2 regions of the Lysinibacillus sp. fkY74-1 genome follow, and region 1 is predicted to be linked to the other one. Evidence: riboswitches for the same ligand, from Rfam matches in the RefSeq annotation. Region 1 holds a riboswitch; the other holds the start of a gene.
The links. Region 1 has a riboswitch for preQ1 ahead of queF (preQ(1) synthase). Riboswitches for the same ligand answer to the same signal wherever they lie in the genome.
Positions count from the first base shown of each region.

Region 2: it holds a riboswitch for preQ1, as region 1 does, so the genes downstream of both, ACE1MS_RS02145 (QueT transporter family protein) here and queF (preQ(1) synthase) in region 1, are expected to answer to the same signal.

Region 1 covers NZ_CP170173.1:2,530,871-2,538,855, reverse strand. Annotated here, with positions in the region: gene ACE1MS_RS12320 (glycosyltransferase) at 659-1,420, shown strand; gene ACE1MS_RS12315 (VOC family protein) at 1,611-2,012, shown strand; gene ACE1MS_RS12310 (class I SAM-dependent methyltransferase) at 2,106-2,861, shown strand; gene ACE1MS_RS12305 (hypothetical protein) at 2,953-3,105, opposite strand; gene ACE1MS_RS12300 (M13-type metalloendopeptidase) at 3,418-5,772, opposite strand; PreQ1 riboswitch class I at 6,199-6,245, shown strand; gene queF (preQ(1) synthase) at 6,368-6,868, shown strand; PreQ1 riboswitch class I at 6,891-6,934, shown strand; gene queC (7-cyano-7-deazaguanine synthase QueC) at 6,988-7,647, shown strand; gene queD (6-carboxytetrahydropterin synthase QueD) at 7,650-7,985, shown strand, end outside.
Region 2 covers NZ_CP170173.1:445,635-453,619, reverse strand. Annotated here, with positions in the region: gene ACE1MS_RS02155 (hypothetical protein) at 1-148, shown strand, start outside; gene ACE1MS_RS02150 (transcriptional regulator) at 498-722, shown strand; PreQ1 riboswitch class I at 1,087-1,131, shown strand; gene ACE1MS_RS02145 (QueT transporter family protein) at 1,138-1,623, shown strand; T-box leader at 1,690-1,890, shown strand; gene trpB (tryptophan synthase subunit beta) at 1,950-3,113, shown strand; gene ACE1MS_RS02135 (L-threonine 3-dehydrogenase) at 3,295-4,248, opposite strand; gene ACE1MS_RS02130 (HAMP domain-containing methyl-accepting chemotaxis protein) at 4,596-6,266, opposite strand; gene ACE1MS_RS02125 (FtsW/RodA/SpoVE family cell cycle protein) at 6,511-7,677, shown strand; gene ACE1MS_RS02120 (aminotransferase) at 7,952-7,985, opposite strand, start outside.

The DNA of each region.
Region 1 (7,985 bases):
AACGTGTGATCTGCTTATAACCGCACTTTCTACAGGAGCAGTGAACTTTACATTTGCTCAATTCACCACGTTCTCATTCTCCCGTAGCATACTATTCTATTTAATGGCCCATTTCTTTTGAATAATTCGTACTCTTTGATGGCAAAAAATAGATTTTGAATGGGCTTTGATCCCAATTAGCTCTCTTGAGAAAGCAAGCTTGCAGGTGTTCAAGTTCAAGGGATGTGTTGGCACGCACTTCAAGCTTGTGTAGCTGATATTCTACACGAATCTTTTCATCTCATCATTTCCTCTTGATTAAAAACGCAACAGCATCACTTCAAGGGGGTTATGCCTTTTGGTTTTGCAGTTTGTTGTAAATTTGAACTCAGAAGCTTATTTACATAATGTTCTAGAAGGTGACGAAAGGAAATTTAGGCGTTCTGAAATGTGGGAAAAGGAAAAACTTATGTTGATAAAGACTTCTAATTTTTTTATTTCTACAATACATAATAATTAGAAAAAAATTCAAATTCTAACTAGCTGAGACCATTAATTCAATGAGATAATAATTAATGGGTAGGTTTGGAAATAAAGTGAATAGGTAGTGCCACTTTGATTTTATTTCCATGTTATTCACTCTTATGTAAGTTACTGTTAGTTAAAGGGGAGATTTTACATGAATGAGAAGGAGAACGTTTTAAAGGAAAAAAATAAAGAGGATATAAAATTTTCAGTTGTAATACCCGCGCATAACGAAGAACAGTACATTGGAAAATGCATAGAATCCATATTAAAAGCTTCCAAGCCATTTGAACATCAAGTGGAAATCATTGTTGTATTAAATCGATGTACAGACAGAACGGAGGATATTGCAAAATCGTACAATTGTATCGTATTAGAGAATAACGACAAGAACCTCTCTAAGATAAGGAATGCTGGTGTTGAGATAGCAAGAGGTGAAATCATCGTAACGATTGATGCAGATACACGGATGAATGACCATGTGTTGTTAAAGGCAGAGGAGTATTTAAGCTCTGGAAAATACATTGGCGGTGGAGTTACAGGGAAGTTTGAGAGAATGTCTTTAGGAATTTTTGTTTCAGCTATGTTATTGATTGGTCCATTATTCTTTAAATATGGAGCCATATCTGTGGGAATCTTTTGGTGTAATAAAAAGGATTTTAAATCGATTAATGGTTTTAATGAAGAAATGCTTATGGCAGAAGATGCGGATTTTGCTAAACGATTAAAAATGTGGGGAAAAAAGAACGGGAAAAAATATGGGACAATTCAAAATGGAATGATCACATCAAGTAGAAAATTTGATAAAAATGGGGATTGGATTTTACTTAAGCGTCCGACAATCATCCTAGCCTACCTAAAAGGAACAGACCGAAAATATGCGGATGAAGCTTATTATGAAAATCAGGATAGATGAATGATCTTAAGCTAGAGGTTAAAATGAGAGATAAAAATAAAGAAACATTTGTGACGTTAATCCTCCATCGATTAACGCTTTTTTTTTGCTGTGATAGTGATGTTGTAATAGATAACTAATAAAGGTGAATAGTAGGGTGAGGTAGAATTCTAAAGTATATGGAATGCTGGATTGGAAGGAGAGTGTATGAATGATTATTTCTAACAATAGTACCCCAATTAAAAACAGAGTGGGTGCTGTGTTTGTTCCAGTTCGTAACTTAGAGAAGGCAATAGAATGGTACAGGAAAATATTTGGTTTGGAGGGGGGAGAAGAACATTTTGGGCATTTATTCGTGGCACCCATGGAAGGAACGGCTGGGTTAATTTTAGATGCTATGCCAATGTGGAGAAAAGAGGATGGAGATATTGCCACCTACCAAGTTCCATCCATTCAGTTTGTGACGGACGATATCCAAGCTTCTTATCAATTTATGAAAGACAATTATGTTGAACTTTTAACAGAAATACAGGATGATTTTTATTTTGTGTTCAAAGATTTAGAAGGAAATGTATTAATGGTTTGTAAAAGTGTTGGAGCTTCGGAGGGCTAATAAAGTGTGAGTGATAATGAATTTTGGTAAGGTATGATCCTTATCTCCTTATCAAAACATTAAAGAAAATAGTGTGGGGAGGAAGGGTGTACAGTGAAAACAACTGAAAATTTTACGGACAAGGCCGAAATATATGCGAAATATCGCCCTAGTTACCCTAATGAATATATTGATTATTTGTTTTCAGCAAACCAACTTAAAGGAGAACAGACGGTGGCAGATATTGGTTCAGGTACGGGGATATTGAGCCGTCAGTTACTTGAAAAAGGGATGAATGTTATTGGTGTGGAGCCAAATGACGACATGAGAAAGATGGCTGAGGAGTCTTTAAGCTTCCATTCTCGTTTTAAATCAGTAAAAGGAACTGCTGAACATACCACATTAAAAGGCAATAGTGTTGATTTAGTAACTGTGGCACAGGCATTTCATTGGTTTGATAAAAAAGCTTTTAAAATGGAATGTCAACGGATATTAAAACAAAATGCAAATGTTGCTCTTGTGTGGAATAGTAGAGATTTAACTAGTCCAATTATTCAAGAGAATGCAGCAATTTGCCAAAAGACCTGTTCGAATTTCAAAGGATTTAGCGGTGGAATGGAAGATACTCCAGCAATTTTTAACAGCTTTTTTAAGGATGGAAAGTATGAGCTTATAAAGTATCAAAATGATTTGATTTTTAATTATGAGGATTTCTTGGGAAGGAATTTATCAGCTTCGTATGCTCCAAAAAAACACGACGACGAATATGAAAATTTCATTTTTCTCCTGTCGGGGTTATTCGAAAAATACAGTAAGAATGGACAAATTGTTCTTCAGAATATAACACGAAGCTATCTAGGTAATGTATAAATAGCCAATAGAAGGGGGTTCGTTTAAGGAAATACAAAAAGCCCCAATATACAGCTTTTTAAAAGGATATTGGGGCTACGTTCCACATTAATTATTTATTCTTTTCATTTATAATTTGACTGAAATCTATTTCCTCTGCGAACTCTTCTCTGTTTTTACGCTCTCTGTTAGCATTTTGATTTTGATTCTGTTGTTTTTTGTTGTCTTGCGTTTTATTATTTTTATGTTTATTATTACCCATCATCATCTCACCTCCACCATTAGTGTGGGTGAAAGATGTTTTTTTATCCCCTTAAAGTACATGAAGTGATGATAGGTAATATTTAGAGAAACTTTTACTCGTTTGTTTTAGTAGGTAAGCCAAAATGATAAGGTTGCTAATATGGATAAATTTAATGCATGAAATATTGAAACAAAAGACAGAATTTAATCTAAATGTATAGATTAAATCTGCCTTTTTGTTTTAACAGCAACAATCTTAGTAAAGCGCCATACTCTTTCTCTAGACAGTCACTTAACTTTTTTATAGGGATGTAAGAGCTATTGAATTAGCTGATTACCAGATGGAAACTCGATCTTTCGGAGCTACATACATGCCATCTCCAGGCTTAATTCCATAGGTGTCATAGAATTCCTGGAAGTTTACAATCGTGCGGTTTACCCGAACTTTATTGGATGAATGTACATCATTTTTGCTCAAAATTGCTGCAAATTCTTTTGTTGTTGTGGATTTCCACATTTTTGCATTACTTTCGAAATATGCTTTAAAATCTGGTTTACTCATTTGAGAGACAACCTGCAGTGAAGCCGCCATTCCACCTAAATCAGCGCCATTCTCGCTTAATGTAAGCTGACCGTCATTCAAAACACCAGGAATAATCTCAATGGCATTATAAAACTCAATCAGCTTTTGGTTTTTCTCTTCGAATTTCTTAAAGTCTTCTTCTGTCCACCAGTTATTTGCATTTCCATTTTCGTCGTATGCAGATCCATTGTTATCAAATGCATGGCTGATTTCATGACCAATAATCATGCCAATGGCACCATAATTTTCTTCAGGTTTAGCGTTAATATCATAAAAAGGCGCTTGAAGAATACCAGCAGGGAACGTAATTTCGTTATTAAGAGGATTGTAAAAAGCATTAACGGTATAGACACTCGTTACCCATGCCGTTCTATCTACTGGTTTTCCTAGCTTAGCTTTTGTGTTATCAATGTATGCTTTGGTTACTGTGAAGGTATTAGAAAATAGCGAACCACCTTCGTCATATGTCTTGATAGTTACTTTATCTAATGTCGTATCCCACTTATCTGGGTAACCGATTTTAACAATCATTGTATCCAGCTTTTTAATTGCTTTAGCTTTTGTTGTTTCTGACATCCAATCAAGGGATTTGATTCTTTCCTCATACGTAGCAATTAATTTATCTACCATTTGTTCAACATCTTTTTTAGCTTTTGGTGAAAAATGTTCTTCGGCGAACAGTTGCTCCAAGTATCCGCTCATTGTGCTAGTTGTCTTAGCTATTGCGATTTCCTTATCTGTTTTTACGCCTGAAACTCCATATAACGTTGCAGAAAACTCATTAGCAGCATCTCCGAATTCATCTGACAACAGACCGCCAGTTGCCATAAGGAGCTGCAATTTAGAGTAAGCTTTCAGCACATTAAGGTTCTTTTCATTCAAGAGCTCCGCGCCTTTTTGCGCCAGCTTCACATCAAATACGATGACTTTATCAACACTGTCAACTTTCATCGAATTTAAAACTTGTTTCATATCTACTGTTTTGAACATGCTGTTAAATTGCTCGATTGTATAAGGGTTATAGTATTTCTTAACGTCGCCTTGTTCATGAGGGTCAAGTGATACGGAAGCTAAGCTTTTTTCCATTTCATAAATTTTCTCTGCTAGAGCAATTGCCGTAGATTCTTTTTCGCCCGATAGTACTAATAGTCTGGTCATATACTGAATATAGGCTTTTTTCGCGTTAGAGTCTTCAGTTACAAAACTGTTCTTATCCAAACCAGTAGCTAACCCAGTGTAATACAAAGCATTTTCACTGCTATTCTTTGCATCGTTCATAATGGCAAAGCTGAATAGTGAGCTTATACCTAATTCTTTCTCCAAATGAAGATCTGCTTGCACAAGTTCAGCAAGAGTTTTAGCTTCATCAATTGCTTTTACATATGTTTGAATGGGCTCAATTCCTTGTTTATTTCTATTGTTTGTATCCAATGCTGTCGAATAGAAATCGGCAATTTTCTGCTCTTTTGATCCTTTTGCAAATTGTTTGCCAGAGAGCTCATCTATTATCTTTTCGATTTTATCAGTATTCTGTTTTTGAAGCTCAGAAAATCCGCCGCCCATGATTTCTCCGACTGGAATAGTCGATTTATTTAACCATTCCTTATTGATGGCTTCATAAAAATCATCGTTTAAATGGGAACCTTTAAGTGTCCATATTCTGGCAATCAGGTTTTGGAATTCATCGATAGTAATTTCTTCATTTGCTCCTAATGTACCGTCAGGGTTGCCTGTCAGTATGCCTGCTTTAGTCAGTTTATCGATATCTTTCTTAGCCCATGTAGGTACATCAGTATACTCAACTCCAAATGTGCCACTGCGAAGATCATTTCCAACAGGCTTTGGCAATTCGCCGAATGCTCTGCTCAACATAACTAAAGCTTCAACTTTCTTCGCTGGCTCATTTTCTCGTAAATCTTTGTTTTTAGAGCCTTGTATAATTGCCTCCTTATTTAGTCCTGGTTGATAGGTATCTGCAGCTATCAACAAGGTTTTAACAATTTCTCCTCTTGTCGCAGGTGGTGACTTTTCATCAGCATACACCGCTACACTTACGGACAGGACCATTATGACGGTCATGAGTAAGGATAAAAACTTCTTTTTCATGTTCGTGCTCCTTCACAGTAAATTTGTATAAATTAAGGTAATTGGGTAGATTTTAGAATTTCTACCATTTGTCCATTGTAGTTGATTTATTTCAGTTTGAAAATATGTTAGGAGCTTTTTCATTTTAAGGGAGCATTATCTAGCTAATTTTGCGCTAATAGAGCTGAGAAAGGTCACTTCTAACCGACTATAATAGTATTACTTTAGAGTGGATTATAGGATTTAAGTAATACTACACTCAGGTTTTATTTTTTACGAATAGTAATGAAACTATGCCCAGCTAAGATTTTATGAGCTGCTAAAATATAGCCTAGAATGACAGTGTAATTTCAGAAGAAGCAATTCTGGGATTTTGTATGAAAAAATCTATTTGACGTTTCGTACTATTTTTCGTATTATATGGAGGAAAAGAATGCCCGAACTTGATCGGGAGAGGTTCATAGCTGATACCCTCTATAAAAAACTATGGAAACATGACAATTTGCCATGTCCATATCGGACGTGGCTTTTTTATGTTTAGACGTATGTTTTAATAGATGAATTGGTAAAGCCTCTCTTGAAAGTGTTGGGAAACATTTTACAAGGAGGTTTTTTTATGTCTGGTCGAAGTCATGAAGAAGGACTAAAGGATTTAACATTATTAGGTAATCAAGGAACGAACTATTCATTTGAATATGCACCTGAGGTATTGGAGGCAGTAGATAATCTTCATTCCAATCGCGATTATTTCGTTAAGTTTAATTGTCCAGAGTTCACTAGTTTATGCCCGCTTACCAATCAACCTGATTTTGCAACGATGTACATCTCGTATATTCCAGACAAAAAAATTGTAGAGAGTAAATCACTAAAGTTGTATTTATTCAGTTTTAGAAATCACGGTGATTTCCATGAAGATTGCGTTAACATCATTATGAATGACTTAATTACATTGCTTGACCCTCGATATATCGAGGTTTGGGGGAAGTTTACGCCACGTGGGGGGATTTCAATCGATCCGTGGTGTAACTATGGGAAGCCAGAGACTAAATATGAAGAAATCGCAAATTACCGTTTAATGAACCATGACCTTTATCCAGAAAAAATTGATAATCGATAACGAGAAATTAGTTAGTCCAATCAAAAAAGAGGTTTTTAGCTACCCTCTTAAAAAAACTAAGGAGAAAGCAGCACCTTTTCTTAGCGTGCTGTTTTTTCCATCAAAGGGAGTTTTTATAGATGAAGCAGGAGAAAGCAATTGTTGTATTTAGTGGAGGTCAGGATAGTACAACTTGTCTGTTTTGGGCAAAAGAACGTTTTGCAGAGATTGAGGCCGTGACTTTTAATTATGGACAAAGACATCGCCTTGAAATTGAATGTGCGGAACAGATAGCAGAGGAGCTTGGTATTAAGCATCACATACTTGATATGACCCTCTTAAATCAGCTTGCTCCGAATGCATTGACACGACAAGACATTAAAGTGGAAGACGGTCAAAATGGTGAGCTTCCATCGACATTTGTACCTGGACGAAACCTTCTTTTTCTTTCATTCGCTGGTGTTTTAGCAAGTCAAATAGGAGCCAAGCATATTGTAACTGGTGTATGTGAAACGGATTTCAGTGGATATCCGGATTGCCGAGATGTTTTTATTAAGTCCTTGAATGTAACGTTAAATTTATCGATGGATAATTCCTTTGTGATTGATACACCGTTAATGTGGCTCAATAAAGCGCAGACATGGGAGCTTGCCGATCAGTTTGGGGCTCTAGAATTTGTTCGGGAAAGAACATTGACTTGCTATAACGGAGTAATCGCAGATGGTTGTGGGGAATGCCCCGCATGTAAACTGCGAAAAAAAGGGCTTGATGAGTATCTAAGCTATAGGAAGGAGTTTTAAGCATGTCAGATTTTAAAATCGTCGATAAGCTCCAAAAAATAGGGGTAGATATCCAAAGTAATCAATTGAACTATCATGCTAAGCGTGTGCTTGTAAGCAAAGAATTTACCTTCGATGCTGCTCATCATTTACATCATTATGAGGGCAAATGTAAAAACCTACATGGCCATACTTATCGTGTTGTATTGGGACTTAGTGGATATACAGATGAACGCGGCTTGATGATTGATTTTGGTGATATCAAAAGAATATGGAAACAAAAAATTGAGATTCATCTGGATCACCGTTATTTAAACGAAACGCTTCCACCTATGAATACCACAGCAGAAAATATAGTT
Region 2 (7,985 bases), 2.1 Mb from region 1:
TGAAAGTGAACGGAACGTTTTTACCACAGAAGCCGTTAAGATCAATGATGCTAACATGGTAGTTTTTGATGATATTGACATGGCGATTAATTTGCAACACGTTAAAGAGGTAGAGATGGATGGACTTTTATATGCAGTTGAAAAATAAAAAATAAGCCGTCCACAATTCAAATCTGTGGAGGGCTTATTTTTACTCTATAATTGTTGCAGTAATCGTAGGGAATCCTACATCATCTTTCCCTTTGTATACACTTAAACCGTTACTTTAGACCCTTCTTGAATTTTTGCTAATGCATAATTTTCAACCGCGTACATGCCGAATCCATCTTTCTCTGTAGTCGTAACAGTGAAAGTTCCTCCAACACCTTCAGATGAAATGCCCGTTACCTTAATTGATAATGGGCTTTTTTTATTTCCACAAATTAATACTTGTCAAAATGCGAACATCAGTTCTAAAATAACACAAACGAATGTTCTTGTTTGAGAGGTGTGGAATGATGAAAGAACAACTTATAAAAGCAATGCAGCGAAATCAATTTTTGAACATGATGTATATGGCTAAAGACGGCACAGTGTCACAAAGGCGTATCAAGATAATTAAAATTGTTGGCGGTTCCTTTCAGGCGTATTGTTTTACAAGGCAAGCCAAGCGCACATTTATGATTGATAGTGTATTGGCAGTTGTTCCAGTCATTCACAAGGAGCGTTCCGTTGTATGCTGAAACCTGAACAACGGCGACTATTTCATAAATTCTTAATTCTAGAAATGGCAGTCCAATCATTGCAACGTGATTTCCCTGTAATTGAAAATTTGTACTAAATACCGTCATTGGCTCGATATCACAGCGCATCGTCTAACTAGTTCACTTTTACTTTCACCCTACGCAATTTCAACCTTCGAAACTTTCTTTTTACGTAAGTTGTTAGCAAAAAAAATTGCTGTTCCTTCTTCTGGTGTTAGCTCTAATTCCTGATAAATTGAATTCATGAGAAATACAATGAATATTTTAGCCGCTTTATTATTTTACACATTATTTACACATAGTTATTTACAAACCCGCATGAATACTGATATGATTGCACTTGCTCTACGTGGTTCGTAACCATCCCACGAAAAAAAACTAAGGAGAAATGAATATGAAAATAAAGTTTTTAGCAGCAAGTGGTATTATTGCAGCTCTATACATTGCTGTGACGATGCTTGTTGCACCATTTGGTTTTACAGAGGTGCAGTTCCGTGTATCTGAAATTTTTAACCATTTAGTGGCCTTTAATCCACGCTTTGCCGTTGGTATCATAATTGGAGTATTTATTGCTAATATCTTTTCACCACTTGGTATCTACGACTTAGTATTTGGTGTTGGACATTCTATGATTACATTGGGTTTGTTCATTTTGATTTGTAAATTTGTTAAAAATATTTGGGCACGCTTAATCATCAATACATTCTTATTTACTTGTACAATGTTTATAATTGCCTTTGAATTGAATTTAGCCTTAGAGCTACCATTCTTTTGGACTTGGCTAACGGTGGCAGCAGGTGAATTCGTTGTTTTAGCGGTGGGTGCACCTATTATGTATATACTCAATAAACGCCTTCACTTTAAAGAGATGATTGAATAGACGAGTCTTACAAGATTCGTCTTTTTTTCTTGACAATATTCTGAAAACATTCTACAATTCTTTCTAATAAATGCGAAGAAGAAGAGTAGTAGCAAACATCGTTACTTAAAGAGAGCTGGTGGTCGGTGTAAACCAGTAGTACGTACTTGTGAATGGACTTCAGAGCAGCCTTACTCCAATGTAAGGCCGATTGGCTCCCCGTTATCGGAGTTAGAAAGCGCACATCAATTGCGAATAAAGGTGGCACCACGGTTACTCGTCCTTTTTACAGAGGATTGGAGTGGCTTTTTTTTATGAAAAAATGAGCGTAGAGGAGTCGAGAAAAGATGAGTACAGTAGCAGAGAATAAAGGATATTTCGGAGAATTTGGTGGAAGCTTCGTTCCAGAGGAGCTTCAGCATGTATTAACTATTTTGGATGAAAATTTCCAAAAATTCAAAGATGATGCAGACTTTAATACAGAATTGAATTATTATTTCAATGAATATGTCGGTCGCAAATCCCCTCTTTATTTTGCAGAAAATTTAACAAAGCAATTGGCTGGCGCAAAAATATATTTAAAGCGTGAGGATCTTAACCATACGGGCTCACATAAAATCAATAATGTATTGGGTCAAATTTTATTAGCAAAACGTATGGGAGCAAATCGCGTTATTGCTGAAACCGGTGCAGGACAACACGGTGTGGCAACCGCTACTGCCTGTGCCATGTTCGGGATGGATTGTACTATTTATATGGGGTTAGAGGATACTAAACGTCAGGCATTAAATGTATTTCGAATGGAGCTTCTTGGAGCAAAGGTAGTAGCTGTTGATAAGGGGCAAGGACGTTTAAAGGATGCCGTTGATGAAGCATTCGCTGATTTGGTGGCAAACTACGAAACGACATTTTATTTATTAGGCTCTGCTGTTGGGCCGCACCCATTCCCCTCAATGGTTAAACATTTCCAATCAGTTATTAGCCGCGAAAGCCGCGAGCAAATTTTGGAGAAAGAAGGAAAACTACCAACCGCTGTCCTAGCCTGTGTTGGCGGTGGAAGTAATGCTATAGGGGCATTCGCAGAGTTTATTGCTGATAAAAATGTTCGTCTTATCGGAATAGAGCCAGATCAAGCTGCTACACTTAACGAAGGAACGCCTGGAGAACTGCACGGCTTCAAATGCTTAGTGCTACAGGACGCAGAGGGAAACCCTCTACCAACATACTCGATTGCCGCAGGGTTAGATTACCCAGGTGCGGGACCTGAGCACAGTCACTTAAAAACAATTGGTCGTGCAGAGTATGTTACCGTGACAAATGAAGAAGTCCTAGAGGCATTTCAGGTGCTATCGAAGGTAGAAGGTATTATTCCTGCACTCGAAAGCTCTCATGCAGTTGCCCATGCACTAAAACTAGCGCCTACTCTTACAACTGATGACATTATTATTATTAATATCTCAGGTCGTGGCGATAAGGACGTTGAGCAAGTTTTTCATATGTTAAATAAATAATTTAAACCTGAAAGAGCGATTTCCTAAACCGGAAATCGCTCTTCAACTTTCACTAATGATGTAATGTCTGCTGATCTTGAAACACAAGTATAAACGAATCTATTCCAATAAGAATATATATCCCCCATTTATTTCATAAAAAAAACGGATGAAGTCTATCACATCATCCGTTCAATCGCTATTATGAAATCGCTCTTTTATGCAGTTTAATTTTTAGCTTTTCTAACATATCTACCGTCATTTTTGACAAATCGTACTCTGCTTTAAAGCCCCACTCTTTTTGTGCCGCTTCAATATTTATTGAGTTTGGCCAGCTATCTGCTATTGCCTGACGAACTGGGTCAACCTGATAGTTCATTGTAAAGTTCGGTAAATGTTTTTTTATTTCAGCTGCGATTTGCGATGGTTCAAAACTCATTGCTGTTATATTAAAAGCATTACGGTGAACAAGCTTACTACCATCGGCTTCCATTAAATCGACAATTGCCTGTAAAGCATCTGGCATGTACATCATATCCATATACGTACCTTCTTGAATATAAGATGTATACTTACCTTGTTCAATCGCTTCGTAGAAAATCTCTACCGCATAATCAGTTGTACCACCGCCAGGGGGTGTTACATAAGAAATTAAACCTGGGAAACGGACACCACGTGTATCTACTCCAAAACGGCTGAAGTAATAATCACATAATAATTCGCCAGCCACTTTATTAACACCATACATAGTTGTCGGGCGTTGCAATGTATCCTGAGGTGTGTCTTCCTTCGGTGTAGATGGTCCGAATGCCCCTATTGAGCTTGGTGTGAAGAATTGCATATTTAACTCTCGTGAAACTTCCAAAGCATTCATTAATCCACCCATATTTAAATTCCAAGCCAACAAAGGATTTCTTTCAGCTGTAGCTGATAATAGTGCTGCTAAATGCATCATTGTATCAGCACCAAAGTCCTTTGCTAAATCATGCATTCTTTGTCCATCTGTAACGTCCAATATCTCAAACGGGCCCTCAGTATGGTCAAGCTTTCTAATGTCAGTAGCAAGTATATTGTCCTCTCCATAAATACTACGAAGTTTTTCTACAAGCTCAGAACCAATTTGACCAAGTGCTCCGGTAACCATAATTTTTTTCATTTCTCAAAACCTCCACATGTGAACAATTGTACTTATGGAAAGTACAAAATATATTAACAAACATTGATTTAATAACACTTTCAATGAAATTCATTATAATGTGTTCGTTTTGAAAATACAACAATTATATTAAAAATATTCATAAAAGAAACATACTATCCCTTACTTCTCAGTATATGAACATTTTAAATTATTGTGCTACAAAAATATATCAAATACATTTGTATATTCACAGAGGACATATTTTAAAACTACCATCCAACAAGTTATTAGAGCAAATAAAAAGAATCCCCTTTGCTAACTTTACAAAGGAGATTCAATCGCCCATTAAGATATGAATGACTAAATTATATTGAAAAACGTTTAACGGCTATTTGTAGCACTTTTGATACCTTTCGTAATTCTTTAATATAATTATGGAAATGTTGCTGTGCTGTTAATTGATTGGCTGTTAAAGAAGCAACATGTTTTGTCGATACTGTATTCGTATCAGATAACGATGTCAACATAACCGCATCATCACTAACTTTTTTTGTATGATTGGCAATCTCTTGAACTGTAGAAGATACTTCCATAATATAAGGCTTGATTGTATGTACTTTTTCTAAAATTTGATCAAAACTGGAAGCCGTTTGTCCTGTTACAGTAACGCCTTTCTCGGTTGCCACTAGAACGCCCTCCATCATTTGCACTGCATAGCTTGAATCCAAATGAATGTTTTGTACAATGGATGTAATAGTTTGTGTAGAATGGACGGTTTGCTCCGCAAGCTTACGTACCTCATTCGCTACTACTGCAAATCCCTTGCCATGCTCGCCCGCTCTTGCCGCTTCAATAGATGCATTTAACGCCAATAGATTTGTTTGAGCTGTTATTCTTTCGATGACCTCTATCATTTGATCGATAGATGATGCTCGTTGAACTAAATTAAAAATGGCTGTATTGGATTTCTCGACAGCTTGCTTAATCGTCTGCATTTGCGCCAAATTGGCCTGCACAATTTCAGTACCGCTCTCCGCATCTCTAGCAGTTTTGTGGGCGAAATTTTCCACAATTTGAATTTTCTCTAATATGACCTGTACATCATTTAAAACTTCTTCTAGTGATGATGTATTGGAGGCCAACTTATTAGTAGACGCTGCTGTTGAATCTGAAATAGACTGTACATCTTTAGCTATTTTTAATGTTGTTGTAGAGGATTCCTCTGAGGACTCCTGCAATTTCCCGGTCATTTTCTCCACTTCGTAGGCACTGTCCGTAACTGTATGGAGTAAACGTTTCACTTCTGTGACCATTTGATTGTAAGAAAGCACTACCTCACCTAGCTCATCATGAGCCACATAACTTGCATTGGCAGTGAAATTACCCTGTTCAGCTTGCTTTAATAATGATTTCAATTGTCGTGTAGGTACATTGACTGCCTTTGTTGCTATAAATCCTATAATAATAACTAGCATCACAACTGTTAAACACACCCCACCAAGCAGCCAATAACCAAATTGTACATCTTCTTGATAGGACTGTTGTTGGTCTTTTGCTCGTTGAACAAGATAGTTTTGAGTTTCTTCTAATAATGTATGAATTTCCTGACTTATTGGTAGAAACGTCTGTGAATAAAATTTCTCTTGTTCACTTTGTTTCAATTGCTGGTAGCCCTCAATCTTTTCTCTCTGCTTTCCCAGCAAGGATTTATACTTATTAATTTGATGACTCATTTTTTTATCAATTTCTTGCCCTTTTAAATGGTCTAACGGCTTATCCACGTCTTTTAAAATGGCTGACATTCTTTTATAATCACCATCAGAATCAACGATAAAATCTAATTGACGTTGCGATTCCTCCAGCTCATTTAGCCATCCAATTGGAACAAGCCCCTGTTTGTAACTCTCACTTGCATGCCACGACATTTTTCTCAAATAATCCACACTAAATACACCTAGCAATACATTCGATAATACACAAACAATCATAAGTACAAGTAACTTGTCCTTCACCTTAATGAAACGAAAAAAATGCATGATCTCTGGCTCCTCCTCCAACTCTTACCAATAATGATAGTATGAAGATATAAAGCCAGTGTTATATTTTTGTAAAGATTAGACGAAGAATTAAGAAATTATGCCCACTCACTCATCCCATATAGGTAATTTACCGTACAAATCAACATGTACAAATATCCTTTATTTGCATCATGTAAATAGTTGCAACCTTCCACACATTACCAGCGTTTATAATATTAACTATAGAAAGAAGGTGTTACATTTGTCGCAGCTTAAGAAATTGGATGGAAGTTTAGTTGTGAGCCTCTTTTTCATTGGAGGTTTTAGCTGTCTTTTTGTCCATTCTAGCAGTGTCAATTTCGGACAATATACCAGTTCCTTCATTATGAAGCAATTTATCTTTTATCTCATTGGGTTTATGATCATGTTTGGGATTTCCTTACTTGATATTGAACAATTAAAAAAGATTGGATGGCCGTTTTATGGATTAGCCGTAGCATTCACTGCTGGACTCATAGTAGCACCAGAAAGTATTGCACGGACGATAAACGAGGCTAAATCTTGGTATCAAATACCATTTCTAGGCTCCCTTCAGCCATCTGAGTTCTTAAAATTCGCCTTTTTAATTGTTGTGAGTAAAGTCATTATCTCTCATCAAGAGAAAAATGGACGCCCCTCTTATCTAGCTGATTTATGGCTATTAGTAAAAATCGGACTCATCGTCCTTCCTCCATCGCTCCTTGTTTATAAACAACCCGACACAGGCATGGTTATGTTATACATGGCAATGATTCTACCCATGATACTTTTTTCGGGTATTCATAGAAAGTTACTGATTGTGTTTACGGCCATTCCTCTAGTTCTTATCAGTACAGTTGTAGTACTTTATGTCAGATTTAATGATTTTTTCACGGAAAAAATTTTAGGTGCCCTATCAGGACATCAAGTATCTCGTATTTATGGTTGGCTGCAGCCTTATGATTACATAGATTCTTCGTTTCAAGTACGCCAGGGCTTTTTAGCCATTGGATCGGGTGAATTTATCGGAAAAGGCTATCTGAATAACAATGTTTATGTACCAGAAAAACATACTGATTTTATTTTTTCTACTATTGCTGAGGAATTAGGGTTTGCTGGCGGTGCATTCGTCATTGCTTTACTGTTTTTTGTCATCTACAGGATTGTGCTTATTACAGTTGAAGCAAAAGACCCTTTTATGACATTAATGGGCGCAGGAATATCAAGCTTATTAGCCTTCCAAATTACTCAAAATATTGGCATGACCCTTGGACTTTTACCAGTCACGGGAGTTACTTTGCCTTTTTTAAGCTACGGGGGCAGCTCACTTTTGTCAAATTTCATGCTAATGGGAATTGTCATGATTATTCATAAATCCTATAAGGGGTATATGTTTAAAAGAGAAGACTAAGAGATGCAAGTAGAGAAGGATTTTCTCTACTTGCTAGATAAAAAGGGATTATTCTGATTGATTGTTCGTTTAAAAAGAAGTAATTAAAAGAATATCCCTCGCCAGGACACTTTTGATAGATAATTATCAAAAAAATTTTATAAACTACAGTTCACCTTTTTCCAGTATTATTTTACATAAATTGATTGTTATTTTATTGATTGAACCTTTTTCTGATTTCATAAAAAGGTTCTAAAAGCTCTTATTTAGAGTCCTTTAGAACCAATAGTATTTATTAAAGCTTCTTTAAACTCTCAACGACCACATCA